DNA from 2 places in the Lysinibacillus irui genome. Region 1 is predicted to be linked to the other one. Evidence: predicted binding sites of a transcription regulator. Region 1 holds the regulator's gene; the other holds the start of a gene.

The links. The regulator NrdR, encoded in region 1, represses ribonucleotide reductase genes. The targets are predictions, from matches to a motif close to AACACNATATATNGTGTT.
Region 2: OU989_RS14015 (vitamin B12-dependent ribonucleotide reductase) is a predicted target of NrdR. The motif match lies at 3,444-3,461, and genes of this name have one in related genera.

The regions. Positions count from the first base shown of each region.
Region 1 covers NZ_CP113527.1:3,225,436-3,240,811, forward strand. Annotated here, with positions in the region: gene OU989_RS16255 (sigma-w pathway protein ysdB) at 1-209, shown strand, start outside; gene OU989_RS16260 (DUF1294 domain-containing protein) at 233-496, opposite strand; gene rplT (50S ribosomal protein L20) at 669-1,028, opposite strand; gene rpmI (50S ribosomal protein L35) at 1,086-1,286, opposite strand; gene infC (translation initiation factor IF-3) at 1,318-1,821, opposite strand; gene thrS (threonine--tRNA ligase) at 2,237-4,168, opposite strand; gene dnaI (primosomal protein DnaI) at 4,811-5,740, opposite strand; gene OU989_RS16290 (replication initiation and membrane attachment family protein) at 5,768-7,132, opposite strand; gene nrdR (transcriptional regulator NrdR) at 7,149-7,619, opposite strand; gene OU989_RS16300 (glyceraldehyde-3-phosphate dehydrogenase) at 7,880-8,902, opposite strand; gene coaE (dephospho-CoA kinase) at 9,108-9,701, opposite strand; gene mutM (bifunctional DNA-formamidopyrimidine glycosylase/DNA-(apurinic or apyrimidinic site) lyase) at 9,715-10,587, opposite strand; gene polA (DNA polymerase I) at 10,600-13,227, opposite strand; gene OU989_RS16320 (DNA polymerase I) at 13,500-13,922, opposite strand; gene hflC (protease modulator HflC) at 14,096-15,106, opposite strand; gene hflK (FtsH protease activity modulator HflK) at 15,106-15,376, opposite strand, start outside.
Region 2 covers NZ_CP113527.1:2,758,937-2,774,312, reverse strand. Annotated here, with positions in the region: gene OU989_RS14035 (amino acid permease) at 1-353, opposite strand, end outside; glycine riboswitch at 517-593, opposite strand; gene OU989_RS14030 (hypothetical protein) at 995-1,186, shown strand; gene OU989_RS14025 (rhodanese-like domain-containing protein) at 1,898-2,284, opposite strand; gene OU989_RS14020 (lipoate--protein ligase family protein) at 2,490-3,320, shown strand; gene OU989_RS14015 (vitamin B12-dependent ribonucleotide reductase) at 3,521-6,091, shown strand; gene OU989_RS14010 (Nif3-like dinuclear metal center hexameric protein) at 6,241-7,002, shown strand; gene OU989_RS14005 (VOC family protein) at 7,198-7,683, shown strand; gene OU989_RS14000 (stage III sporulation protein AH) at 8,019-8,444, shown strand; gene OU989_RS13995 (metallophosphoesterase family protein) at 8,719-9,438, shown strand; gene OU989_RS13990 (alpha/beta hydrolase fold domain-containing protein) at 9,560-10,486, shown strand; gene OU989_RS13985 (hypothetical protein) at 10,679-11,014, shown strand; gene OU989_RS13980 (DUF1385 domain-containing protein) at 11,060-11,992, opposite strand; gene OU989_RS13975 (hypothetical protein) at 12,144-12,572, shown strand; gene aroQ (type II 3-dehydroquinate dehydratase) at 12,794-13,228, shown strand; gene OU989_RS13965 (M24 family metallopeptidase) at 13,231-14,292, shown strand; gene efp (elongation factor P) at 14,310-14,867, shown strand; gene OU989_RS13955 (NAD(P)H-dependent flavin oxidoreductase) at 15,071-15,376, shown strand, end outside.

The DNA.
Region 1 (15,376 bases):
TTGAAGGTGAAAAATACCTGGGTACGACAGAAGATGCCTTCGAGGTTGTCACTATCTTCGTTGGTGCTCGAGATGCCGCAACGTTGCAAGGCTTCACCAAGAGCGACTTTGAATATTTACAGCAAGAAATTTTATTGAACTATCCAAGTGCTAAAATTAATTGGAAGCAGCCCATTGAACAGCTTATGCGGAACACATCCTCTTCATGAGGATGTGTTTTTCTTATTTTCGTTTAAACCCACAATTGTACAACAATAAATAGTTGAATGGCTGCTAGTAGTGGAAACCCAAATGCAAAACTATTGTGGCGTGTTTTGTGGCGGAATAAATACATACCAAGTACACCACCAACTGCCCCTCCTACAATAGCTAATGTAAACAAAGTGCGCTCTGCAATTCGCCATTCATGCTTTTTCGCACGAGATTTGTCCATACCCATTAAAATGAGCAGCACAATTGATAGTATACCCATATAAGCTAATAATGCTTGTCCCATTCTCTACTCCTTATCAAAAAACGTTATACTACTAATCTAACATAAAAAAGACTGATGGAAAAATCCATCAGTCTTTTTGGCACCTGTCGCTACGCTTTCGGTGTAGGAATCTCCTATTTTGCACCTGTCGCTACGCTTTCGGTGCAGAAATAATAATTGACATTGTCAACTATTATTTAGCTACTGCTTTTTTTGCAGCGTCTGCTAATTGAGTGAATGCTGCAGCATCAGTTACAGCAAGGTCAGCTAACATTTTACGGTTAACTTCGATACCTGCAACTTTTAAACCGTGCATTAAACGGCTGTAAGAAAGACCATTCATGCGAGCAGCTGCGTTGATACGAGTGATCCATAATTTACGGAAATCACGTTTTTTCTGACGACGGTCACGGTATGCATATTGACCTGACTTCATTACTGCTTGGTTAGCAACTTTGTATAATGTATGTTTTGAACCATAGTAACCTTTAGCTAATTTTAATACTTTTTTACGACGTTTGCGCGTCACTGTTCCGCCTTTTACGCGTGGCATATGAATTACCTCCTGCTTTTCATTAAAAAATGAATGTTAGTATTTTTTTGTAGTCAATTATTTCATGTAAACAAGTAAAGATTTGATGCGTTTGAAGTCACCAGATGAAACGATGTTTGCTTTACGTAGGTGACGTTTTTGTTTCGTAGATTTGTTTGCGAATAAGTGACTTCCATAAGCACGGTCGTATTTTAATTTACCTGAACCCGTTTTTTTGAAACGTTTCGCAGCTCCACGGTGAGTTTTCATTTTTGGCATGTCGAATTCCTCCTAAACTGTTCGTCTAATATTATTTCTCGTTCTTTGGTTGAAGAACTAAGAACATGCTTCGGCCTTCCATCTTCGGTTTTTGTTCTACCGTTGATACTTCAGCACAAGCTTCAGCAAAACGATCTAACACACGTTGACCAATCTCTTTGTGTGTAATCGCACGACCTTTGAAACGTAGGCTACATTTTACTTTATCGCCTTTTTCAAGGAATTTAATCGCATTACGTAACTTCGTTTGGAAATCATGCTCATCGATAGTTGGGCTCAGACGAACCTCTTTCATTACGATGACCTTTTGATTTTTACGAATTTCACGGTCTTTCTTTTGCTGTTCAAACTTAAATTTACCATAGTCCATGATACGAGCGACTGGCGGCTTGGCTTGAGGGGCCACAAGGACAAGATCCAAGTTTACACGAGCGGCGATTTCTAGCGCTTCATTACGTGTCTTTACACCAAGCTGGTCACCATTGTGATCGATTAATCGAAGTTCACGTGCGCGAATGCCTTCGTTTACATACATGTCTTTGCTAATAGTAATCCACCTCCAAGTAGTTGTCGCGAATACATGGTTTGGGCAAAGCCTTGCCCGGTTGAACGGTACATCCTCTTGTCATGTCCATAAAAAAAGGACGGACATTTTTGAAGATGTCCGCCCGCTATATGTGCATGCGCAAGTTTACGCAAAACAATTCAACGTGTCATACCTGTTCACAGCCTTTAAAGCGTTGTATCAGGTGAGAAGCGGGCAGCCTCTACTTCAACCACAAACTTTGTATTCATTAACCTTAATTATATTAGCATGTATATGATAAGTTGTCAAATGTTTAATTTCTTATCTCTACCATATTGACCTAGAATGAAATATTTTATACAAAAGTAAGATTTATTTTATACAGAAACCCTCACTTATGCAAGCGAGGGTTTCTTGTAAATGCTTATTTAGTAATTTCAGCTTTAATCGTTGCTAGGAAATCTTCAAAGCTAATTGTTTCAGAATCTTTTGAGCCATAACGACGTACATTCACGCCATTTGCCTCAACCTCTTTATCCCCAATGACAAGCATATACGGAATTTTCTTCATTTGCGCTTCACGGATTTTATAGCCTAATTTCTCTTCACGGTCATCCATTTCTACACGTAAACCAGCTGCAGTTAATTGTTCTTCAATTTGTTTTGCATAGTCGAAGTGAGCTTCATTTGATACTGGAATGACTTCCACTTGTACTGGTGCTAACCATGTTGGGAATGCGCCTTTGTACTCTTCAATTAAGAAGGCAACAAAACGTTCCATTGTTGATACTACACCACGGTGAATAACGACTGGACGATGTGGTTTACCATCTTCTCCAACATAAGTTAGGTCAAATCGTTCAGGTAATAAGAAGTCTAATTGAACTGTTGATAAAGTTTCTTCTTTACCAATCGCTGTTTTTACTTGTACGTCAAGTTTTGGTCCATAGAAAGCAGCCTCACCTTCAGCTTCGAAGTAATCTAAGCCAAGCTCATCCATCGCTTCTTTTAACATGCTTTGTGCCTTTTCCCACATTGCATCATCATCAAAGTATTTTTCAGTATCCGCTGGGTCGCGATACGATAGACGGAATGAGTAATCATTTAAATCAAAATCTTTATAAACTTCTAAAATTAATTGTACAACTTTTTGGAACTCCGCCTTAATTTGGTCTGGACGAACAAAAATATGAGCATCGTTTAAAGTCATCCCACGTACACGTTGTAGGCCTGAAACTGCTCCTGACATTTCATAACGGTGCATTGTACCAAGCTCTGCAATACGTAATGGTAGGTTACGATAAGAATGCATGCTGTTTTTGTAAACCATCATATGGTGAGGACAGTTCATCGGACGCATAATTAATGTCTCGTTATCCATTTCCATTGGTGGGAAAATAGAATCCTGATAATGATCCCAGTGACCAGAAGTTTGATAAAGCTCTTTCGAACCTAATACTGGTGTATAAACATGCTTATACCCAAGTGATAATTCTTTATCCACGATATAGCGCTCAATAACACGACGAATTGTTGCACCATTTGGTAACCAAAGTGGTAAACCTTGCCCTACCTTTTGAGAAGTTGTGAACAGGTCTAATTCTTTCCCGATTTTACGGTGATCACGTTCTTTTGCTTCCTCTAACATTTGTAGGTGATGTTTTAATTCTTCTTTTTTGAAGAACGCTGTACCATAAATACGTTGAAGCATTTTATTATCAGAGTTTCCTCTCCAATAAGCACCCGCTAAAGATAAAAGCTTGAATTCACGAAGCTTACCTGTTGATGGTACGTGAATACCACGGCAAAGGTCGAAAAATTCTCCTTGATAATAAATAGACACTTGCTCATCAGCAGGAATAGCTTCTAGTAATTCTAATTTATATTCATCGCCAATTTCTTCATAGATTGCTTGAGCTTCCGCACGACTTACATTTTTGCGTTCTACTTCTAGGTTTTCAGCAATAATTTTTTTCATTTCTTTTTCAATTGCAGGTAGATCTTCAGCAGTAATTGGTGTTGGTGAGTCAATATCATAGTAGAAACCACCTTCAATAACTGGACCAATACCAAGCTTTACATCTGGGAATAGACGTTTGATAGCTTGCGCTGTTAAGTGAGCTGTTGAATGTCTTAAAATCTCAAGAGCTTCCTCATCATCCTGTGTAATGATTGCAATTGTTGCATCCTCTTCAATTGGTGTTTTTAAATCCACTAACACACCGTTAATTTTACCCGCATAAGCCTTTTTACGTAAGCCTGGGCTAATTGATAATGCTACGTCATCAGTTGATGTGCCTTTTGCAAATTCCTTTACAGCGCCATCTGGAAAAGTTAATTTAATCATTTCTGACATATTCTTTGCACTCCTTTAGTTGTGTTAAATTCATAATGATTGATGAGTGAATCCGGCAATCGTTCGAGTATTTCAGCTTAGCTAGAAATTAGGGCACCCTATTTGAGCAGGTCTCAAGTCTTTTGGAGCGGATTTCTCCTCCCTTGGAGCGGTGTGAACTACTTTTGGAGCGGTTCTCCCCCTTCTTGGAGCGGTTGCGACTCCTTTGCAAGCTGTGTGACCACTTTTTTGAGCGGTTCTCTCCTCTCTTGGAGTGGTTACAACTCCTTTGCGAGCGGAGTCTTCAACTTTTCGAACAGCTTCCTTCTCATTCTAGGGTATTCTTCATATGTGCTAGAAAACAAAAAAGCTCCGTCCCTACGAAAGGGACGAAGCGTATGCTCGTGGTTCCACCCTTCTTCCTTCCGACTTATCTAAAGTCAGACGAAGCTCAAGGCTAGCTAACGGGCTAGGGACCGGCGAAAGATTATCCCTTTCGCTGCTCAGTAGGTAGTAAATAATGTGCCGACACTAGGAAGTTTACAGCCGATGACTTCCCTCTCTATAAGCTGATACACAAAATTCATGTCCTCATCAATGCATGTTGATATTAAGTATATGAGTCAGTATACGCTCGATTGTCGAAAAATGCAACTACCAATGTTACATACGACGATTTTTACCTCGCATTTCAATCGGTATAGTCAAGGCTTTAATACGCTCCATAATTCGTCCTGCTTTTACAACTTCAATATCACCCTTTTGTGACTGTGCTAAATGGTGCTCCAATTCATCATAATTAAAATTAGACGTGATAAACGTTGGTAATTGCTCTGCCATACGATAGTGGAAAATGGTTCCTAAAATTTCATCTCGCGTCCACGCCGTCATAGTTTCTGCACCTAAATCATCCAACATTAGGACAGGAGCTTTTTTAATATAATCTATTTTCTCGTTTAATGTATTATCGCCTATAGCATTTTTCATTTCTCGTAAAAACTCTGGGACAAACACAACAACAGAGCGAATTTTAATCGATGCTAGCTCATTAGCTAAAGCACCAAGCACAAAAGATTTCCCAACACCAAATTTACCAAATAAGTAAAACCCTTTGGAGGGTAGTTGACCTGACTCTTTTGTCATTTTTACAAATTGAGCCGCTTTTTGTGCAATCGCGACGCGAGATTCATCATCAATACTTAGATCTTGAATGGTCGCTTGGAGCACATCTTTTGGCATGTGCATGCTTGCAATCATATTCGCAACATCTCGGCGTTCTTCTTCTCGTACCTTTTGCTCACAACGAACATAGTCCATTTCAATAGAATTCCTGACGATTCTTAATGTCGGGAGGAAGCCTTTTAAATAGTTGGTACAGTGTTCGGTATTATCGCAACCACAGCATTCTGTAGATTGACTAATAAATTCATGAAGCTTTGGTAAATTTCGTTCAATATTCTCGTAGTTTAATTCATCTGCATGTTGAGCTAGAAATTCCTGTACTTGTGGATGTTCTAAAATTTCACGTCGCATAGCTTCATAGCGTTCTTGAAACGACGGTACATTTATTGCTCGTTTTAATGGTCCATTTATAGGTTCGATTGTTGCTCACCTTCTTCGCTATTCACTTTTTCCTAGCATTTCCAATATTTTCTGACGTTCTTTTTCAAAGTCTATCGTGCTAGAAGCATCTTCCTCTTGTTTTTCATTACGTTTATAAAACCATTCAGGGACTTTTTCTTCACGTTGATTTCTTGAACGTCCTTTAACCTGTTGACTTGTTTTATTTGCAGTTTGTGGCTTGTTTTTCCAAGCAGTATATTTATCATGCTCTTGGCGTGCAAGCTCCATTGCTTCCTTTGCCGTTTGGACATTTTTACGTACCCAGTGATCAGCAATCGTTTCCACATATTTTTTAGGTAGTTTCATATCTGTCGTTAGCATAACGTATTCTAATAATGCATTGACTACCCCAATTGGCATGCCGTGCTGAACGATTAAATTTTCTGCAAGTTGAACAGACGTTTGTAATGGTTCTTTACCATTATTAATATCACGTAATACTTGAACAGGAGCTGTTGTCTCTAAATAATGTTGGAGCTCCTGATCCTTCGTTTTTTGCCCCACTTCTGCTACTGGTAGAGGTTCGTTTACTCTTGCTAGTTTTGGCGGCTCCTTTGAAACTGTTAATTTATAAAAATCGGCAGCAGCCTTGCGTAAACGTTCTTGGGAAATTCCTAAATCATCGTCCAAAGCAAGAATGACCACTTTTTGCATATCAAGGGCTGTTAAATGATATAAAAATGCCAGTTTCGCTATCGCTTCACGTACTTCTAATGTCAACAAATTGGAAGGTACCAATTGCTCTGACAAACCTGCTTGCAACAAATCAAAATCAAATTGCTCCAAATAAAAAGGATATACTTTTTGCTGTTTATCCTTTTGACTCGTATCCACTTGTAAATCGGATGGGATATTAGAATGAACAGGCTTAAAGACATCAATAAAGGCGCGAGACACATCCTTAAATTCTTTGTCCTTTACAGGTGACATAAAGCGCTGACGTAAGTTTCGATAGGCCTGCTCGCCGATTTTACTAAACAGAAACATCGACAACAACGGATCTTTCATAAAACTATCTGCATCAAGTGGGCGCTGTAGCTCATATAAAAAACTACGCTCCCCCGCATTTTCTTTTTTCCATGTGCGTAGCAAACCGATTGCCTCCAGTGCAATACGGGCCTCAAACACTTTACCAATGGGCAAACCGAGCACATTCATTAAATAATAATGGGTCATTTGCTGTTTTGGCATTTGTTCAGCTTCAGCCCATAACGTTAAATAAAGGCTAATTGGCTCCGAGCCGGTTAATGGTTGATAAAACAATGTAACTAATTGACGCTCCTGTGTAGAAAATGCATGAGGTAGACGAATGTCGAAAGGATCGCCAGGCTGCAATTCCTTATATAAATGAATCAACGTCATTCATCCTCTCTGTTTTCTATGATTTTTTCTCCGTTTGACGTTGAATAATATCTTTAATTTCCTCAATAAAAACATTAATATCCTTAAACTGACGGTAAACCGAGGCAAATCGCACATAGGCTACCTCATCAATTTTAGCTAAGCGATCCATTACCATTTCACCGACGTCTTCTGAGCGTACTTCTGAATTGCCTATACGACGAAGATCTTTTTCAATAGATAGGACAAGTTCCTCCAGTACATCAAGCGCTACTGGGCGTTTCTCACAAGCACGAATAAGTCCACGAAGTACCTTCTCACGGCTAAACTCCTCTCGTGAACCTTCCTTTTTAACTACGACTAATGGTGTCTCTTCAATTTTTTCAAACGTTGTAAAACGGAAGCCACACGACTCACATTCACGACGTCTACGAATTTCTTTATTATCATCTACTGGCCTCGAATCCACAACACGCGTTCCGTTAAATTGGCAAGATGGACATCTCATATAATTACTCTCCTGATTTACAACAATTTAATATTTCTATTATAACAAATTTCCTACATGTAAGAAAAGTGCATTCATGTTTGTGAGCACATGATAAACCTAAAGCACCTAAAGTACAAGAAAATTATTCAAATTTAAGAGGTCTAGAAGGATTGCCATTGTAGCACAAATAACATAACACTTAACCATTTTCGGTATTCCTCTACATAAAAAAAGCACATTGAAATCACTTAGATTTCAATGTGCTCACGATGAAATTTTTATGCGTTTACTGTTTCTAAAGCATTCGCTACTTTTTTCACAAGATCTACTACACGTGCAGAGTAGCCCCATTCATTGTCATACCATGCAAGTACTTTTACTTTACGGCTACCTAATACCATTGTAGAAAGTCCATCAACCGTTGATGAGTAAGTAGTTGTGTTGTAATCAGAAGATACTAATGGTTCAACAGAGAAGTTTAAAATGCCCTTCATCGGACCTTCTGTTGCAGCTTTTACGAATGCAGCATTGACAGCATCAACTGTTACATCCGTATTTAAATCTACTACAAGATCTACTAAAGAAACGTTTGGTGTAGGAACACGCAATGCCATACCATGAATCTTACCTTCTAATTCAGGTAAAACTAATTTTAATGCTTTTGCAGCACCTGTAGATGTTGGAATAATGGATTGTGCGCATCCACGTGCACGACGTAAGTCTTTATGTGGATTGTCTAGGTTCTTTTGGTCATTTGTATAAGCATGAACTGTTGTCATTAAGCCATTCTCAATTCCAAATGTGTCATTCAATACTTTCGCTACTGGAGCTAAGCAGTTCGTTGTACAAGATGCATTTGAAATAACATCATGTTTAGCAATATCAAGTTTGTCATCATTTACACCTAAAACAATTGTTACGTCCTCGTTTTTACCAGGTGCTGTTAAGATAACCTTTTTAGCGCCCGCTTCTAAGTGCATTGCTGCTTTGTCACGTTCATTAAATTTACCTGTAGCTTCAATAACGATATCTACACCCATTTTTGCCCAAGGTAATTTTAATGGATCACGTTCGCTAATAATTTGAACACGTTTACCGTTTACAACTAAAGCATCGCCTGCTGGTTCTACCGTACCTTCAAATGTTCCGTGATTTGTGTCATACTTAATCAAATGTGCTAACGTTTCAGCTGGGTAGCTCGCGTTAATTGCAACGATATTTAAATCCTGTTGTACGATCGCTTGGCGGAAAACCATACGTCCGATACGTCCGAAACCATTAATAGCAATTGATACTGTCATTTATAATATCCTCCTGTGAGTACATACTCAGATTAATTAATTATATACTTTATGGTGATTAGTATAACACAATTTTAAAAAAGATGAACATTATATATTCACAATATAAAAGTTCTTATTTTCTGAAAAATTAATCCTTACTATGTCGTTTCCCCATTAAAAAATGCGCAGCAAACATATTTTGCTACGCATCTTAATGAAACCATTAAATAACATTCCAATAACTGAGGATTTTCCTTAATTGTTCCTCTGTATTTTCTATATTCTCATTATTATAAATAACCGCATCTGCGCCTTTTTCTTTGACAGACATTGGTAGCTGTGAATGCATACGTGCTAAAGCATCTTCTTTTGATAAATTATTACGTTCCATTAAGCGTCGAAGCTGAACTTCTTCACTGACCGATACGACAATGATACGCTCCACAAAATGCTGAAGCTTACTCTCAAATAACAATGGTATATCCATCACAACATGCTGATACCCTGCCTCTAAATAAGCATCACGTTGACGTAGCATTTCTTTTCGGATGGCTGGATGCATAATATCATTTAAAATTTTGCGTTTGGCAGGCTCATGGAAAATAATATCCCCCAGCCTTGTTCGATTTAAATTGCCATCCTCAAGCAAAATAGCTTGTCCGAAGCTTTCAGCAATTAAAGCTAATGTCTCTGTTCCTGGTTCTACGACATCTCGTGCTACAATATCTGCATCAACAATCGGTAACCCTAGTTCGGTCATCATTTTTGCTACTGTACTTTTGCCGCTTGCAATACTTCCTGTTAGTCCGATAATCATCGTTAAATCCCCTTTAATGTTGACAATTTGGGCAATAAACAGAGGTACGTCCACCAATTGTCATTTGACTCGTTACTGTTTCACATACTGGACATATCTTTTTCCCATACATTTTCAGCCGATTCTGCATACTCCCGGCTTCCCCATTAATGTTTCGATAATCAGAAATAGTTGAACCACCCGCTTCAATACTTTGGCGTAGGACAGCAACAATTTCCTCAAATAAAGCTCTTTTACGTTTGTCACTAATGCGATTCATTTTCCGTGCAGGATGAACTTTCTGGGCAAACAATGCTTCCGTAGCATAAATATTGCCACAGCCCGAGATGACTTGCCCATCCATAATAACCTCTTTCACAGCTTTATTTTCATATTTTGGTAATTTAGATTGTGCTATAAAAAATTCACAAGCATGCTCATCGAATGGCTCTGGTGCCATCTTTGTTAGCGGCACATGATCTTCAATCTTTGCCAAAAATCGAAGTTCACCAAAGCGACGAATATCCGAATAAATTAAGTATCCCCCATCTGCCATTTTAAATGTTGCATGGATATGCTTTTGGAATTTTTCCTCATTGATTTCTTCTGGTTCATTCACAACAAACCATGCACCTGTCATGCCTAAATGACTGACAAGCACATATGGCACATCATCCTTCATCAAATGAAAGAATATATATTTCGCTCGTCGTTCAATTTTAGTTATTGTCATGTGCGACAAAGACAATTCAAATGCATCCGGCTCTGCTTGTTTAACGATGCATTGCTTACCCTCACTAAAAGAGAAACGTACCCTTTCAGATAGCTGTACTTGTTGAATTGTCCGTCCTTCAATTTTTGGCTTCAATGCCTGGACGACACCTTCCACCTCTGGTAATTCAGGCATTTGAATCCCTCCTTATTTTGCTTCGTACCATGTAGAGCCATGGTTGAAGTCTACTTTGAGCGGTACGGAAAGCCCAATGGCATTTTCCATTACCTCTGGTACAATTTTTTCTAGCAAAGCAATCTCCTCTTTTGGAGCTTCAAAAATTAATTCATCATGCACTTGTAGAAGTAGTTTTGCCTGCATCTTTTCTTTTTTCAAGCGAGCATCCATATCAATCATTGCTTTTTTAATAATATCAGCGGCACTACCTTGGATCGGTGTATTCATTGCCGTTCTCTCCGCAAAGCTTCTTAAATTAAAATTCGAGCTTGTAATGTCTGGTAAATAGCGACGTCTATTTAAAATGGTTGTGACATACCCATTAAATTTTGCATCTTGTACAATATCATCCATATATTGTTTAACCCCTGGGAAACTTGCGAAATACTTTTCAATAAATATCGCGGCTTCCTTACGCGTTATATCCAAGTTTTGTGATAGTCCATAATCACTGATGCCATAAACAATCCCAAAGTTAACAGCCTTCGCAGCACGCCTCATATTACTATCCACTTCATCCTCTGCTACATGGAATACATCCATAGCAGTTCGCGTATGAACATCCATGCCTTCGCGGAAAGCCTCTACAAGGTTTTTATCTTCTGACATATGTGCCAGCACGCGCAATTCAATTTGCGAATAATCGGCAGAAAATAAAATCCAATCCTCTTTTGAAGGGACAAATGCTTGACGGATTTTGCGTCCTTCTTCCAAACGGATAGGTATATTTTGTAAATTAGGATCTGTAGAACTTAGACGTCCTGTCGCAGTTAAAGCTTGCTGGAAGCGTGTATGCACCTTGCTATCCGATTCATGAATTTCCTTTAGTAAACCTTCGATATATGTGGATTGTAATTTACCAAGCTGTCGATACAATAGGATATGTTCGATGATCGCATGCTCCGACTGTAATTTTTCCAATACATCAGCCGCTGTAGAATAGCCTGTTTTGGTCTTTTTAATCACAGGTAGACCAAGCTTCTCAAATAAAATAACCCCTAATTGTTTAGGTGAATTAATATTAAACTTTTCTCCAGCCTCTGCATATATTTCCTGCTCAATCACTATTAGTTTGTCATTCAGCTCGTGCCCCATTTTTTCTAACGTAGCACGGTTAACTGTAATCCCTTCACTTTCCATCTCGCCCAAAATTCTTGCCAATGGTAATTCTAAGTTTTTATAAAGATCAAATTGTTCATTCTCTTTTAATAACGTTTCTAGCTTCGGCTGTAATGACCACACAGCAAAAGCTTTACGACAAACATGCTGAGCAAGTTGATCAATGTTTGGAATCGCACGCTTAGCTCCTTTGCCATAAACCGTCTCATTTGCTTGGACATCATAGTAGCCTAACTCCCTTGCTAGTGTGGCAACATCATCTCCACTTAGCCCAGGATTATTAATATATGAGGCTAAAAGCAAATCAAAGTCAACGCCTGCTAATTGAATACCTGCTCGCTTTAATGCCGCTTGAGCTGCCTTAGAATCAGACATATATTTTATTTTTGTTGCATCTTCTAACCAGCGACGAAGTTCATCTGATTTTGCTGCAATATCAAACGGGATATATTGTGTCTTAGTACCATCTGATAAAGCGATTCCTAATTGCTGACATGTATGATAATGCTCATTCTCAAGCTCAACATGTACAGCCATCACATCTTTTAAGTCTTCTGGTTTTACTTCTTGCACTAACTCATATTCAAATGGTGCTTGTTCTTCTTCTTGGACTGTAAAATCACTTTTTTCAATGAGTGATTTAAAGCCAAGCTCACGCCAAACACTCATTAATTCTTCTTCGTTTGGCCCGTTATAAACAAGATCAGCAAGTGAAATGGTAATTGGAGCATCTGTATAAATCGTTGCCAGCTTCTTACTCATGATGGCCTGCTCTTCATTAGCTACCAACTTTTCCTTCATTTTGGAGGTCTTCAACGTATCCATTGCCTCATAAAGTGCCTCAACGGAGCCATGCTCTTTTAATAATTTTACTGCTGTTTTTTCACCGACACCTGGTACTCCAGGAATATTATCTGAAGAATCTCCCATTAAGCCTTTCATATCAATAATTTGTAGTGGCGTTAAACCGTACTTTTCTTCAATAAAGGCTGGTGTATTTTTCTCAATTTCCGTAATGCCCTTTTTTGTAATATAGACCGTTACTTGCTCTGTCGCTAACTGAGTTAAATCACGGTCTCCCGATACAATAATCACATCCATATCCTGTGATGATGCCTCTTTAGCGAGAGTTCCTATAATATCATCCGCTTCATATAATTCTTGTTCATATTGCTTAATTCCATAGGCATCAATTAGCTTGCGTAAATAAGGGAATTGCTCTGATAATTCTGGTGGGGTTTTTTGTCGCCCACCTTTATATTCCGTAAACGTTTCATGGCGGAATGTTGTTTTTCCAGCATCAAAAGCGACTAATATTTTTGTTGGCTGTTCTTCCTCTAATATTCGTTGTAGCATTGTTGTAAAGCCGTACACAGCATTGGTATGAATGCCACTATCATTCGTTAACAATGGCAACGCAAAAAACGCGCGATACGCTAAACTATTACCGTCCAATAATAGTAATTTTTCTTTAGTCATGTTTTTATCCTCCTGCGTTGTCTTCTACTTAATTGTAAAACGAAAACGTATGTTTGAAAATGCTTCTCCTTTCTACTTTATCGGGAAAACAACCATTTTGCCAACAATAACAGCATATTTCAAATAAAAAAGCCGATGACAACGGAGGGCCTTATCCTAATGATCGCTTTTGATGCACTATCCAATTTTGCAGCTTTTTGCGATTAGTCAAGTTGCAAACATAAAAAAACTTCCATTCAAAGAATAAACTCCTTTAAATGAAAGTGATTAATTTATGCTTTTATTTTGACTGGACGATAAAAAATTTCCTCATAAATAACCGTTAAGATAAACGCATTCATAAACGCAAATACTAAAAACAAAGGCATTCCACCTAATTGTGGCTGTGTTAACTCTTGTCCAAATACCATAACAGTACTAATTTGAGTTAAAAAGAATATAAAGCCAATCCCCACTTGCCAAATTGGACGCTGAACTTTACGTTTCTCATACCAAAACAGTTTTTTAAAGAGATTTCTTACATCCTCTGCAATGACGATACTAACTAAAAAGATACTTACAAAAAATACGGGTATATGATAAACAGTTCTTGTCATCCATGAAAATTCTGATAGGCGGAAGAACAATGTCAATAACGATGCTATACTACAAGCAATTCCTAAATTTTGGAGCCATGTGCTAATTCTTAATTTCAAAGCTATTACCCCCAACTATTCTTTTTAAACATTATCATTCTATCAAATTATAGTTGGGAGGGGAATAAAAAATTATACATTTCTATTATTTTCATAAAATAACATTTCAAATTAAGTGATAATTATAATTTTCATAAAAAAGTCGTCTCGATAACAAACGAGACGACTTGATGTTATTTTATATAACCAGATAATATTTTTGCATATGGTGATGAGGCAGGTAAAATGATAACTGTATCCTCTCCTACTGTTTTCTTATAGGATTCCAGTGTGCGATATAAAGAATAGAAATCAGGATCTTGGGAGAATGATTTATTGTAAATTTTTGCGGCTTCTGCCTCACCCTCTGCTTGAATTAAAGCAGCTTCTTTACTTGCTTTAGCAAGCATTTCTTGTACTTGTTGATCCGTTTGGGCCTCAATACGACGTTTCTGTGCATCTCCCTCTGACAAGTACTTTTGGGCAATTGATTCACGATCTGAAATCATATTCGTAAAAACAGATTGCTCATTTTCAGTAGGTAAATCAATGCGACGAATACGTACATCTACTACTTCAATACCATAGTTATCGTTGGAAAGAAGTTCATTAACACGTTGAGTTACTTGATCGTTTATGCTACCTCTCGAAGAATCTTCATCGTTTATAATTTCAGTGTAGTTAATTCGGCCAAGTTCAGAGCGAATTACAGAATATATAAACTCTTCCATACGAGATTCAACTTTTTCAATTGTACCTGCATTTGAAATTAATAACTTAGGATCCGTAATACGCCATACCGCATAATTGTCGATAATAATCCGCTTCTTATCCTTTGTATTAATCTCTTCCTCTGAAATTTCATATGTCATTTGGTTTTTTGGTAGCTTTGTGACACTTTGGATAAAAGGTATTTTCATATTTAAACCTGGTTCACGTTCAAACTTTACAACCTCTCCAAATTGTCGAACAACAGCATATTCTGATTCTTTCACAATATAAATATTAGATAGTAGAATAATTACAAGAGCAAACACTGCAGTTAAAGTTATAGCTAGAGAGATATATTTCTTTGGATTCTTAGGGCCCTTTTTTGACATTTTCACTACATTGTCCCCAGAATCACCATCTGATGGAGCAGCTTTTTTACTTTTACCTGATAAAAAATTGAGGAATTTGTCAAGGTCCTTATTTTTTTGGTCCATTAATTACCGCTCCCCTCTTTTTTCTCTGTTTGTCCCTGCTGAGGCTGTAATGGCTGAAGTGGTAAATACTTCATTGTACTACCATCATCATTCATAATATAAATTTGTGCTTTCGGTAGAACATTTTCAAGCGTCTCTATAATTAATCGCTCTCGTGTAATTTGCTGATTGCCCTTATATTGCTCATACATTTTATTAAAGACTGCTACATCCCCTTGTGCTTGCTCGATACGAGCTGTTTTAGTTCCTTTTGCTTTCGACATAATAGCA
Region 2 (15,376 bases), 470 kb from region 1:
TCAAACCAATATTGTGTATAAACCCCTACAGCAATAATATCTGCCATGGCCGTCATAATCCAACAGAACCAGTATGTCCAGCCTGTTACATAGCCAGCCCAGGATCCTATGTATTCAGATGCAAAATCCGTAAATGATGTGTAGCCCGCGTTAGATAGTAACAGTTCGCCTAATGCGCGCATAACAAAAAATAGTGCGGTACCGACAATTAAATAGGCTAAAATGATGGAAGGTCCTGCAAGGGCAATGGCTTTCCCTGAGCCTAAAAATAAACCAGTGCCAATCGTTCCACCAATGGCAATAAGCTGCACATGGCGATTTTTTAAATCACGTTTTAATTGTTGCTGTTCCACGTTAATCCCCCTCAAAGATGCGTAAAAACTATGACTGGAAAAATAAAAAAGAGACTAGTTGTGACACTAGTCTCGGAAAAACGTCAGAATAACAAATACCATTTATTCGCAAATATTTCATGAAATCTTTTAACATTCATGTGGCTTCGCTTATAAAAGCTGCTATTACTCCTCTGTCCTTTTGCCTGAGATAGTGAACCCTTCGGCGACGCATTGTGCGCTCTCTCCAGAACTGCTCCTGCTATAGTTTGATCCATAGCATTCATAGCTTATTAACTTTCTAATCAATTGTTATTGTAAGATATTATACATCCTATCAGTGCACGTAAAATAATTCAACAATAAATTTTAACTATTTTCAGAAAAATAGAAGAATGGGTTACTAAATGGGAAATCTCTGACGAAAAATAGGAATTCTAGACATAGAAGATTTAGTAAGGAGAATTGCTAAAAAAGGGGAGACACTTTTAGTGGAAGCTTGCATAGGGAGAGAAGCAAGCAGGAAAGACGGTATAGTTCGCTCCAAAGAGTGGTGAGGTCACCCCTTCTGTTGGAAAGGCGCTTGAAAAGGGGGTAGCTCCGCTCTGAACATGAAGGCAATGTACTCAATATTGTCGAGAAACTACTCAAAGCCGGGGGAAGTGATCAATCTGGAGAGTGAACCGCTCAAAGGAAGAGTGAATCCGCTCCAAAAGAGTTGCAAAGTGATCATTATGTGTGAAGAACCGCTCCAAACTGCTGTCGAAGCGATCATTCTGGAGGGAGAGCCGCTCCAAATTGATGTCAAAGTGAACAATCTTCAGGGAGAGCCGCTCAAAGTTTCGGAGAAGTGATCAATCTGTAGGGAGGACCGCTCATAGGAAGAGTGAACCCGCTCCAAAAGTAGCGAAAAGCGCTCAATATGATGCGAGAACCGCTCCAAAAGAGTTGCAAAGTGATCATTCTGGAGGAAGAGCCGCTCCAAATTGATGTCAAAGTGAACATTCTTCAGGGAGAGCCGCTCAAAGTTTCGGAGAAATGATCAATCTGTAGGGAGGACCGCTCACAGGAAGAGTGAACCCGCTCCAAAAGTAGCGAAAAGCGCTCAATATGATGTGAGAACCGCTCCAAAAGTGTAGCAAAGTGCTCATTGTGTGTGAAGAACCGCTCAAAATTGATATCGAAGTGATCATTCTACAGGGAGGACCGCTCACATGAAGAGTGAACCCGCTCCAAAAGGGTAGCAAAGTGCTCAATCTGTAGGAAGAGCCGCTCCAAATTGATGTCAAAGTGATCATTCATCATGCAGAGCCGCTCAACTAAGATTGCAAAGTATCAGTCTCTAGTAAGGACCAATTTACAGTGTGGTATCATTAGGGAAAATGGGCTATAGGTTACCCCTTTTTGTTGGGTTTTTTTCTGGTCCAAATGCAGGATTAAAGACTGGTTGAAACGAGAGCTAGTATTTAATGATTTGCAATAGATATAATATAGTAGAAACTCTGAATTTTTTAAAAAAGAAGTCGTCTCATAGTTCTTTGAGACGACTTTTTTTCATGAGAGTATTAATATTTTTTTGCTTTTATTTTACCAGTCCAAGTTTTAAAACCGCCTTGAAGTTGGTAAATTTGGTTGTACCCACGTTTTTTAAGAAATAATGCAGCACGTGAGCTACGGCCTGTATTTTGACAGTATAGATATACTGGTAAATCTGGGCGGATTTCTTTATAACGTTGACGAAGTGTTGTAGAAGGAACATTACGTGCACCAAGAATGTGACCTGCATCAAATTCTTTTTGTTCACGGACATCGATTAGCTGTGCTTTACGATAGCCTTCTATGAATTGCTCTTGTGTTAAGTTGGTTACGGCTTTTTTTAGTCGTAGTGCATTAATACCAATATATGCAATGATAACTACTAAAACGACACCGATTGTGATAAGTATGTCCAAGATTTTCTTACCCCTTTCTATCTTCTCTATTATTATAAAAGATGCGCTAGCGATAGTCCAATGAGTTTGATAAAATTAACTAGGTTGTGGCAAATTCGTCTATTTTGTTACAAAAGCATATCGAGCAACCGTAGAGTAATTTTTGTTAAGGTTGAACCACAGGTGGGGCCTGAGGGATCATTTTATATTTGTAGGAGATGAACATATGACAACTTGGTATTTTTTAAATTCAGGGAAATGTAGTCCTTCTTTTAATATGGCGCTAGATGAAGCATTACTTGATTGGCATAGTGAGGGGTTAATTCCACCAGTGATCCGTTTTTATGAGTGGGAACCTGCGACACTATCAATTGGTTATTTTCAACAAGCCAAAAGAGACATTAATTTAGATGCTGTTCGAGAACAAGGTTTAGGTTTTGTCCGTCGACCAACTGGTGGACGAGCTGTCCTGCATGAACATGAGCTAACATATAGCGTCATTGTTACTGAAAGTTATCCGAATATGCCAGAGTCTGTGACAGAAGCATACCGTGTATTAAGTGAGGGAATATTGCAAGGTTTCCACAACCTAGGAATGGATGCCTATTTTAGTGTTCCTGATACAGAGGAGAAAAGAGCTGACTTAAAGAGTCCGAAAAGTGCTGTTTGCTTTGATGCACCAAGCTGGTATGAACTTGTCGTTGAAGGGAAAAAAATAGCGGGAAGTGCCCAAACACGTCAAAAAGGTGTTATTTTACAGCATGGCGCCATTTTATTAGATTTAGATCAAGAGAAATTATTATCGGTATTTAATTTCTCAAGCGAGGAAGCAAAGGATCGTATGCGTAGAAAGCTGCCAGAAAAGGCAGTCGCGATTAATAGTCTTGTCAAAGAGCCAGTGACAGTTGAGCAATGTGTGACAGCTTTTCGAGATGGCTTTGCAAAATCGTTGCAAATTGATTTAAAACCATTTACACTTTCAGAGGAGCAATTAGAATATGTCCATGCATTAGAAGAAAAAAAATATGCATGTGACGAGTGGAACTTTAAAAAGTAAAAAATGGTATGGAAAAAATATTTTTTTACGTTCAATCCTAGTTATAACAAGTAGTTCTGAATCTATTTAAAAAAGCAAGAGTTGAATTAAAAAACTATATATAGTATCTTTTTTTAAGACATATACACAATATGTAGTGTTTAATAACACATGATATTGTGTATTTATTTTGTAATGAAGAAAACAAGGGAGGCAAAATGATGGTACTCACAAATCATCAACCCGATGTAAACAAACAATTTGAGCAATTAAACAAAGATATTGAACAATTTTCACAGGTTCACCCAGTAACACCTGACATGCATATCACACATAAAGGTGTATCAAGACTTGTCATGATCGATCGCTACTCGTTTAAAGACACGGAAAAGAAAACACTAAAAGCTGGTGATTTTGTTGTTTTAACGGTAAAAGCTGATCCAAAATTCCCTGCACGAGGTTTAGGGACAATTCAAAAGCTGGACATGGCTACAAAAACAGCAGATATTTTGATTGAGGAAGATTATCGTAGCGCATTAGACGATCCGCAAGAGCAGGAAACGGGTGTGATTACACGTTCAATTGACGTGCTAGAAAAGCCTCTTGAAATATTTTATGAACAAATCGCAAAACGAAATGCAACGGGCCTTGCCGCTGTTGAAAAAACACCAGAAAAACGTCAAGAATGGTTTGAAAAATTTTATGAGCAATTAGTATCCTTGAAATTCATTCCAGCTGGACGAGTGATTTATGGAGCTGGATCTGAAACTGATGTAACCTTCTTTAACTGTTACGTTATGCCATTTGTCGCTGACTCTCGTGAAGGTATCAGTGATCACCGTAAGCAAGTTATGGAGATTATGAGCCGCGGTGGTGGTGTTGGAACAAATGGTTCAACATTACGCCCACGTAACACGCTAGCACGTGGTGTAAACGGTAAATCATCTGGCTCAGTTTCTTGGTTAGATGATATTGCTAAATTGACACATCTTGTAGAGCAAGGTGGATCACGTCGTGGAGCACAAATGATTATGCTAGCAGATTGGCATCCAGATATTGTGGAATTTATTATTTCGAAAATGCAAAATCCACGTATTCTGCGTTATTTAATTGAAAATACGACAGATGAATCAATCATTCGACTAGCAAAAGAAAAATTAAACTTTAAACCTCTTTCTATGCAGGAAGAAGCGATGTATCAAGGCATCGTGAACTACAAAAATATAGAAGGCTTAGGTGGATTCGATACAGCGATTATACGTGAAGCTGAAAATAAGTTACGTGATGGTGGTACTTATACAGTTCATAATCCTGAGTTTTTAACAGGTGCGAACATTTCCGTAACATTAACAAAAGAATTTATGGAAGCCGTTGAAAATGATGCTGACTTTGAGCTTCGCTTCCCAGCTGTAGAGGAATATACAAAAGAAGAAATGAACATTTACAACACGGAATGGCATAAAGTTGGCGATGTTCGTGAATGGGAGAAAATGGGCTATAAAGTCCGCACATACCGTACAATTAAAGCAAAAGAATTATGGAATTTAATTAATGTTTGTGCAACTTACTCTGCAGAGCCAGGTATTTTCTTCATCGACAATGCAAATGACATGACAAATGCCAAAGCATATGGACAAAGTGTTGTAGCGACAAACCCATGTGGCGAACAACCACTTGCACCATATTCTGTGTGTAACTTAGCTGCTGTGAATTTAGCACAGTTTGCAAATAAAGAAAATCAATCAGTTGATTACGAAGCACTACGTGAAACAGTACGTGTAGGCGTTCGTATGCAGGATAATGTAATTGATGCAACACCTTACTTCTTAGAAGAAAACCGTGTACAAGCACTAGGCGAGCGTCGTGTAGGTTTAGGGGTAATGGGCTTAGCAGATTTACTTATTTATTGCGAGAAAGAATACGGTTCAGAAGCAGGCAATGCTTTAGTCGATGAAATCTTTAAAACCATTGCTGAAACAGCATATGAGGCGTCTACAGAGCTTGCTAAAGAACGTGGTAGCTTCCCATTCTTAGTAGGTGCTACTGACGAAGAAACAGCTCGTTTACGTAAAGCCTTTACAGAGACAGGCTATATGCAAAAAATGCCTGCTCACATTAAAGAGCAAATTTTAGCAACAGGTATTCGAAACTCACATTTATTAACTGTTGCGCCGACCGGTTCAACGGGAACAATGGTAGGTGTGGCAACAGGTCTTGAGCCTTACTTCTCCTTCACGTACTACCGTTCTGGTCGTTTAGGTAAATTCATTGAAGTGAAAGCTGAAATTGTCCAAGAATATTTAGAGCGTCATCCAGAAGTAAATGAGCAAGAGCTTCCAGAATGGTTCGTTACAGCGATGGAGCTAAAACCAGAAGCACATGCTGATGTTCAATGTATTATTCAAAAATGGATTGATTCATCTATTTCTAAAACTGTAAACGCACCAAAAGGCTATACAGTACAGCAAGTTGAAAAAGTGTACGAGCGACTATATAAAGGTGGCGCTAAAGGCGGTACGGTCTATGTTGATGGTAGCCGTGATTCACAAGTACTTACACTAAAAGCTGAAGAAAATGATATGGATCAACTTTCATTTGAAGAGGAATTAGTAGAAGAACATACAAAACGTCCGGTCGTATTAGTAGATACGATTCAAGCGTTAGAGTCAACAACTGTAATTGGCTCTGACGTAGGGAATACATGCCCTGTATGCCGTAAAGGCACAGTCGAAGAAATGGGCGGCTGTAATACATGCACAAACTGTGGCGCACAGTTAAAATGCGGTCTATAAATTAGATATAAAATCAGTTGTACCTTTTTACCCCTTTAGATAAGATAATCTAAAGGGGTATTTTTTGTTTCAAATGGAAATATTTTGTTTAGCGATTTAGGAACGAATTTTTGAATACAGAAAAGATGATTGAGGGGGTATGTAAGTAAATGGATGTTTCACAAATTGTAGAAAAAATTAATGAACTTTTTAATGTGAAAAATAAGAAAATCTATGCTAGTGAATCTGGGATTACATACAAGGCAGATAAAAAAATAAAAAAAATAGGATACTGTGTTAACCTAACCCTTGAAACAATAGAGGAAGCAAGAATTCAAGGCGTTGATATGATGTTGACACATCATGATGCTTGGGAGGAACTATATGGATTGAAAGACGCATGCATCGAAAAACTAGCGGAGTATGGTATAAGTCACTACTATAATCACTTACCGCTCGATGACTGTCATTTTGGAACAAATGATAGTTTATTAAAAAAATTGAACTTAAAAAATATGAAAAGAACCCACGAATGGGAAGGATTATATTTTGGTAGAATCGCTGAATACGATAAAGAAATTGAATTTCATGAATTCGTATCAAAAATTGAAAACGTACTTGAAGAACCCGTTAGATTTTGGCGGTTCAATGACAAAAAGGTGAAACGAGTGGGCTTAGTCTGTGGTAATGGAGCATCAACAGCTTGTCTTAAGGAAGCCGTTGAACATAAGTGTGATACATACATTACAGGTGAAAGTAATTTGTATACGATTCAATATGCTCAGTTTAAAGGAATAAATCTAATTATCGGAAGTCATACTTTCACAGAATTACCTGGAATTGAAAGTTTAGCATTGAAATTGAAGGCCAATAATAAAGATCTTGAAATAGTGAGACTTAACGAATTCCATCATGAAGCGAATATAAGATAAGGCATATTAGGAAAGAGGAAATCTTTCAGTAGGTGGCTGAGCTCATAGTGTGCTCGTGATATTAATTTTTTGCCGAACTGGTAGTAAGGAAAAAGTGTTTTCCTACCTCGGGTACTTTTAATGATTTATTCAAGGGAAAGTTTGTTTGTTGAAATAGTGATAAATGTATAAGAATAGAAAAGGGTGAAGTGAGGTATGAAAGTTCATAGAATAGATCATATAGGTATATTCGTTCATAATCTTCCTGCTGCCAAAGCATTTTTTCTTGACTTAGGTCTAGAAATACTTGGGGAAGGAAAAGTGGAAGGCGAATGGGTGAAGCGGATGGAGCAGATAATAGGGCTTCAAGACGTTCAAGAGGAAGCTGCCATATTACGCACAACAGATGACACAAATCTAGAAATAGTAATGTTGCGTACACCAGAAGGGGACACAAAAATAGAACTAGTAAAATATCACCCGCCATCAGATGAAAATGGCCAACAGCATCCTTTAGTAAATAATATAGGTAACCAGCATATAGCCTTTGCAGTTGAAGATATTGAAGCCCTAGTTACCAAATTATCAATGAAGGGGGCAGAACTTATTGGTGAAATATATAATTACGAAAACGTTTATAAGTTATGTTACGTTCGTGGACCAGAAGGAATTATTTTGGAGCTTGCTGAGGCGATTAAATAATCTTGCAACTAAAATTACTTCATTATGATTACTCAAATTCTATTCATCAATTGTAACGTCTAAAAAATCATCTCCCCTCTGTAGATTTTTAGAGGGGAGATTTTTTTTGATGGATATTTATGTTAATATCACTATAAGATTGAAGTAGATTGAATCTTATTTAGGGAAGGCATAAGTTGACAATCTTCCCATAAGAAAAATCATGATTTCCAATGGATGCATTCAATATAGAAATACAGTAATTCCTTTGCAAAATTTAATTTAGGAAAGAGTTTATTCGTGTTAATAAAGGATTATAAAGTTACTCATAGTGCAGGTGTGAGGAGGAATTAAAATTGATTATTACCGAAAATATAAAAGGGCAACGCTACCAACAGCTTATCAAATTACTAGCAAGTCAATGTAACCGCTTCGCCTTTGTTGAGAATAGACAATTAATGGCTGATGAAGAATTACGACTAGCCATTGTGGGTGAATTAATCGCAGATATTGGCGATCAATTTATCGAAAGAAAAATACAACGCAAGTGGGAGACAACATGGCTTGGCGAAGGTACAGCATATGTTTTTTATTTTATTTTAAATGATATTACCGCACAATTTTTGAAGGACCATAGCTACTCCCTTTTTGACTGGGTTTATCCAAAATTACCAGAGGATTTAATGTTTTACCAAGATGATCAATGTTTACTAGCAGCGTGTTCGCACGAAGGTTTTTTTAGGGTTGATGAAAACTTATGGAACAGTTTCATATTAAGCTAACGAAGGAGATTGTTCAATGCAAGTAATTTTCTAGTGTCCTACATTAAAAGAAATTGATAGTTTCAATATAACCCACGGAAACGAATTACTTTTATTCTTACAATTAATGCAGTATCCCTTGAAATAAAATGGGGTGAAAGAATCTTAAATTTTGGGTATGATGTATGTATTTTTTCTGAAATCCTAGTTTTAAAGGGTTAAAAGAGATCTTATCGAATAAAATTAGAAGAAACCACTATTTTGGAATAGATGGGATTTATAAGGGGGTAGCTTTGTGACAAAAATTGCAATAATTTCAGATATCCACGGGAATAAAACGGCACTAGAAGCCGTGTTAGAAGACATTCGATTAAGAAATATTGAAAGAATTTTTTGTTTAGGCGATTTAATTGGCAAAGGACCCCGAGGCTCTGAATGTATCGAGCTTATCCAAAAGAACTGCGAACGAGTAGTTCGAGGCAACTGGGATGTTTTTATTCAATCTCCAACTGAGCTTGAATTATTACAGTGGTTTAAAGATAGATTAACAGAAAAGGATTATCACTATCTAGCTTCATTACCATATAGTATTGATCTTGAATTAAATGGACAATTAATAAGGTTTTTCCACGCTTCCCCAAGAAGCGAGTTTGAACGCATTGTGCCTAGCCATCCAATTGAAAAGCGTTTATCAATGTTTGAGAATAGTGAAAAAACTAATTCAATTCATTCTAAAAAACTTCCTGATATTGTTTTCTACGGCGATTTACATACAACTTTTTTACATACATATAAAATGGGGATTCTGTGTAACGTTGGGAGTGTCGGAAATTCACTTGACTTAACTTCAGCTTCCTATGCGATTCTAGATGGCTCATATTCAAACAACGCCATTCAATTTATTAGAGTTGAGTATGATAGACAGGCAGAACTTTTGATGGCAGAACAGCTAGGTTTGCCACAATTAGATAAATATTACGATGAAATTATGTTAGCAAAATATCGAAATGCTTAGGGTTTTTAGTGGTGAACAACACCGCGGATAATAGATGGGGAAACAAGTTATAAAGGCTAATACTTGACATCTCTTTAGCTATATAAACTTACCAAAGATGTAGAAAAAAGGGGGAGAAAATATGAGTGTAGAAGTTTTTAATGGAGAGCGTTCCGAAGAAAGCGTTCAATTTGAAAAATGGTTAATTGCTCAGAGTAATAAAAAGAGTTTTTCTAGTATTGAAAATGCAAAGCAGTTTACGAAGCAAAGGGGCACAGAAAATATTCAGCCCTATGTTATTGGGGATGATGTAACCTTTGTAAGTGAGGTAAAGGAACAAAGTTTTGAGGGAATGCAGGTTTTCACTTTAAATGACAAAAAGTCCTTGGAGCAAAAAGTTATTCTCTATATACATGGTGGCGCCTGGACAAGTCAACCTTTATCCTTACATTGGATGTTCATGGATAGAATAGCACAATCGTTAAATGCCAAGGTTATTGCGCCCATTTACCCTAAAGTACCCCATTTTAACTATCAAGATACCTACTCAAAAATTTTCAATTTATATATGGAAATAGTAGAAAATGTTGAAAGAACCAACCAATGTACGATTATGGGAGATTCGGCAGGTGGAAATATAGCACTTGGCCTCATTCAACTTTTGAAACGAGATAAGCTGCCTCAACCGCAAGATATTATTTTATTTTCTGCATGTGTTGATATGAGTTTAGAAAACCCTCTTATACCTGAATATGAAGAAAACGATCCTATGTTGGCTAGTGAAGGAATGGAAGTTATTACAAAGATATGGGCAGCTGATAAAGATCTAAAGGACCCATTAATTAGTCCAATTTACGGTGATTTTCAAGGGATTGGCAAGATTACTCATTTTATTGGCACACATGAAAGTTTATATCCAGACGCCATTCAATTTGATGAACTACTAACAGAACAAGGTGTCGCCATCACTACCTATGTATATCCTAAGATGAATCATGTTTTTGTTGTGATGCCGATACCTGAAGCTATAGATGCTCAACAGAAAATTGTAAATATCTTAAGTAAATAATTTCTAGAAGCGTGTTTTGATGTATTCAAAACACGCTTTTCTTGTTCTTTTTATTAGCGGAAAATCACTATAAGTTGAAACGAAAATTAAAAATTATAAAGTAAGCTTACATTTAAAAGGAAGTATTATGCAAAATAGAATTCGTGCATTGCGGATATCAAAGAAGATTCTTTTAATTCGTCTATCCTATTTGTGTTCCTTGTACCGTTGATCATTGCTCTACTAAATATTGGTATTGGCCTAGTGTTTGGCACATTATTTACAGATAAGCAGGTAGGTGGGATTTTTGCAATATTTGTAAATGTTACAACTTGGTTAAGTGGAACTTGGTTCGAACTAGATATGGTTGGTGGGACTTTTCAATCAATTGCGCACTTTTTACCTTTTGTTCATACTCTCAATGCAGCAAAAGCTATTCTACAAGGAGCCTATGTTGACATGCTTCAATCACTATCTATTGTGATTGGCTATACGATATTGATCACGATTTTCGCCATGATTGCTTTTAAACGTAAAATGCGTGCTTAACGTAAAAAGGCAGCCCCAACTACTTATTGGGGCTGCCTTTTTCTATTAATCATGATTTAATGTTGCAGCAATCTCGGGTTGTTGCTCTACTTGGCGTAGCATATTGAAGGATGCAATCGCTACTTCTACTTGATCGTCTTTTGGTTCGCGTGTTGTCAATAATTGAAGCCATAAGCCAGGGTAGCCAAGGAAGCGTAACACTGGGATATTACGGCAAGCGTTGGTTGCTTGTAATACTTCAAAGGAAATACCAAGAACAACAGGAATTAATAGAATACGATCTAAAATACGAAGCCACAGTGGGTCTGTAGGCACAAAGAAATATAAAAACATGCCGACGAACACTGTGAATAGAATGAAGCTACTACCACAACGATAGTGTAGGCGTGATTGAGCTTGGACGTTTTTTACCGTAATATCTAACCCCGCTTCATAGCAATTAATGACCTTGTGCTCTGCACCATGGTACTGAAATACTCGTTTAATGAGGGGCGTTAACGAGATAAAATATAAGTAGGCTAGCAGTAATAATAGTTTAATGCCACTTTCCAGTAAAATTTGTCCGGTTTTTCCTTCAATCCATTTAGAGAAAAAATCGGCTATAAAAACAGGAATTAATGTGAAAGCAAATTTTCCAAATAAAAAAGAAAGAATACCAACTAAAGCAACTCCAAGTATCATTTGAAGTTTAGAGCCTTCTTCTTTATGATCTTCTTCTTCGCCAGGAGTCACATCAAAACGATCTCCGGCAAATTGCATATGACGAGAACCTAAGCCAGCAGATTCAATAAGCGCAACTACGCCTCTTACAAAAGGAATTTTTTTAAGTTTTTGTAAAATAGGTTTTTGAACTTTTTTAAAATGATAATAATCAATGGAATCATCGTTACGACGAATGGCTGTAACGGTATGTTCCTTTCCTCCGAACATCACACCCTCTAATTGTGCTTGTCCCCCGTATACAGGTGAATTGCTCAAGGCTAACACCACTCTCTATATATATTTCAACTGTACCATTGTACTAAATTTAGTGAAAAACCTCTACCGTTACGCATAGTAAATTTTCTATATGGCTACACTAATCGTACATTTCAGGAAAAGATTAGTGTGTAAAAATGGAGGTTATCTTGTGAAAACAGCAGCGATTACAGCTTTTGTCAATGCGCTTGTCTTAGCGTTGTGCTTAAAGGGATTACATTATTTTCATCTCATCAAATGGCATCCGATTGGGTTTTATAAGAAGTGGAATTGGTTCGAAGATAGCTCTAAATTATTTCAGTGGACCTTCTTTATCATACTTCTATTTATTATCGGTTTATTTTTATATATGACAATGCGCTATGTGTATATCATTCCAGCTGTCTTTTCTTCACTTTTATTAGGCCTTTTGGTGACCATCACCTTAGAGTGGATTGTATTAGATTTACCTTTACAACTAACTTCATTTAAGAAACTCTCGATACCGTTCATCGTGATTGTCGTTTGTCTATTACGTTTCTTGCTGGAAACTGCAAATTTCCATCAGAAGGAGATGAATGCACATAGAGAAAGGACGTAGCTCACAATATCCCCTTGGTATTAAAAGGGGGTATTTTTTTGCACCATTTGATGATGTTTTTGCGAAAAGATGCTCCAGACTTTCAAAAGTTTTTTCAGTGATTTCAGCTGACATGATTACACTACGTCAAAGTGGATGGAGCTTCTAATGGAAATTAGTTGCTGAATGCACCGTGTATGATAAAATAAATGGCAAGTACATAGAAAGAGGCGAATAGAAGCGTGAAGTTATTATGTTTGAATGGACCTAACTTAAATCGACTGGGTAAACGAGAGCCACATATTTATGGACATGAAACATTAGATGATGTTAGAAAGAATGTTCAAAATCTTGCGGCTTCTTTAGGGGCTACAGTTGAATTTCGTCAATCCAATCATGAAGGGGTACTAGTTGATTGGGTGCATGAAGCAGAGGACGAAAAATATGATGGTATTATCTTTAATCCCGGTGCATATACCCATACAAGCATCGCGTTACATGATGCGATTGCAGGGATTTCTGTGCCGGTTATCGAAGTACATATTTCCAATATCCACAAACGTGAGGCTTTCCGTCATCATTCTTATCTTGCTCCGGCCTGCCTTGGTCAAATTTGTGGACTAGGTACGAAAGGCTATGAACTGGCACTACGTACATTTATCGAGAGGGAGAATTGATTATGTTGAAATTACAAAAGCTACGTAAAGCACTGCAAGAACAAAACATCGATGGTATTTTAGTTACAAATGAGTACAACCGCCGCTATATGACTGGTTTTACAGGGACAGCGGGCGTAGCAATTGTGTCTCAAAACGATGCTGTGTTTATTACAGACTTCCGTTATACTGAGCAGGCTGCTGCACAAATTCAGGACTTCCGAATTGTAAAGCATGAAGCAACAATTATTGAAGAGATTGCTACTCAAGTGAGTAACATGGGCATCAAATTATTGGGCTTTGAGAGAGATACTGTCAGTTATGGCACATATGAACTGTATAAATCGAAGATTCAAGCTGATTTAGTGCCGATTTCTGGACTTATTGAAAAAATTCGCTTGATTAAGACGGAACAAGAGATTAATATTATTAAGGCTGCGTGTGAAATTGCTGATCACGCATTTACACATATTTTAGGCTTCATCAAGCCTGGTAAAACAGAGCTTGAGGTTTCGAATGAATTAGAATTTTTCATGCGTAAACAAGGAGCAACTCAGTCTTCGTTTGACACAATTGTTGCGTCTGGTCTTCGTTCAGCACTACCACATGGCGTAGCAACGAATAAAGTAATTGAAAAAGGCGACTTTGTTACATTAGACTTTGGTGCGCTATACAATGGCTATATTTCGGATATTACACGTACTGTGGCTGTTGGAGAACCATCCGAAAAATTAGTAAATATGTACAATGCAGTCCTTGCTTCTCAACTGTTAGCACTTGAAAAAGTGGGTCCTGGATTAACAGGCATTCAAGCGGACGCGATTGCACGTGATTACTTAAAAGAACAAGGATACGGCGAAGCATTTGGTCATTCTTTAGGACATGGTATTGGTCTTGAAGTACATGAAGGCCCTGGCTTATCGATGCGTTCTGATACAGTGCTAGAGCCAGGTATGGCCGTGACGATTGAGCCTGGTGTTTATTTACCAGGAATTGGTGGTGTTCGTATCGAGGATGATATTTTAATCACCGAAACGGGTAATGAACTACTAACACATTCGTCAAAAGAACTCATTATTTTATAAACTTTGGAGGAACACAAATGATCTCAGTAAACGATTTCCGTACAGGTCTAACAATTATTGTTGATGGCCAATTATACCGCGTGTTAGATTTCCAACACGTTAAACCAGGTAAAGGTGCTGCATTCGTGCGTTCTAAATTACGTAACCTACGTAATGGCTCTGTAAATGAAAAAACATTCCGCGCTGGTGAAAAAGTAGAAAAAGCACAAATCGATAACCGTAAAATGCAATACTTATATGCACAAGGTGACGAGCATGTTTTCATGGACTTAGAATCTTACGAGCAAACTGAACTATCTTCAGCTGCTATTGAATATGAATTAAAATTCCTAAAAGAAAACATGGAAGTTCATATTCAATCTTACCAAGGTGAAATGTTAGGTATTGAATTACCAAACACTGTTCAATTAGAAGTTACAGAGACAGAACCTGGGATCAAAGGTGATACAGCTTCAGGCGGTACAAAACCTGCTACTCTTGAAACGGGTCTAATCGTACAAGTACCATTCTTCGTAAACCAAGGTGATGTTTTAATCATTAACACAGAAGAAGGCTCTTACGTATCTCGTGCCTAATTAATAAAAACCTACTCTTTAGTATAAAAGAGTAGGTTTTTATTTTATTTTTATACATATCATGTGAAAAGCTTCAATCGTTGTGCCATTCGATACAGGAAAAAGACCTTTTTTTCTCGTCATCCTCCTTCTTTCTATCATCAGAAAGATGGTCATTTTTGGAAAGAAAGTTTACAATAATAACATAGTAAGGAGTGAAAGGTATGTTACAAACAATATTTGATATGCAACACCCAATTATTCAAGCGCCAATGGCAGGTGTCACGTCACCTAAATTTGTGGCTGCCTGTGCTGAAGCAGGTTTATTAGGCTCAATTGGAGCGGGCTACTTAGATGGCGAACAGACAAAGCAATTCATTCAGGAAGTGAAAAAATTAACGACAAAGCCTTTTGCAGTTAATTTATTTGTACAAGAGGACCCAAAAATCGATATCGAGGTGTTACAACAAGCTCGTATGGCGCTGCAACCTTTTTATGATGAGCTTGGGTTATCACCTGTACAGAGTGTA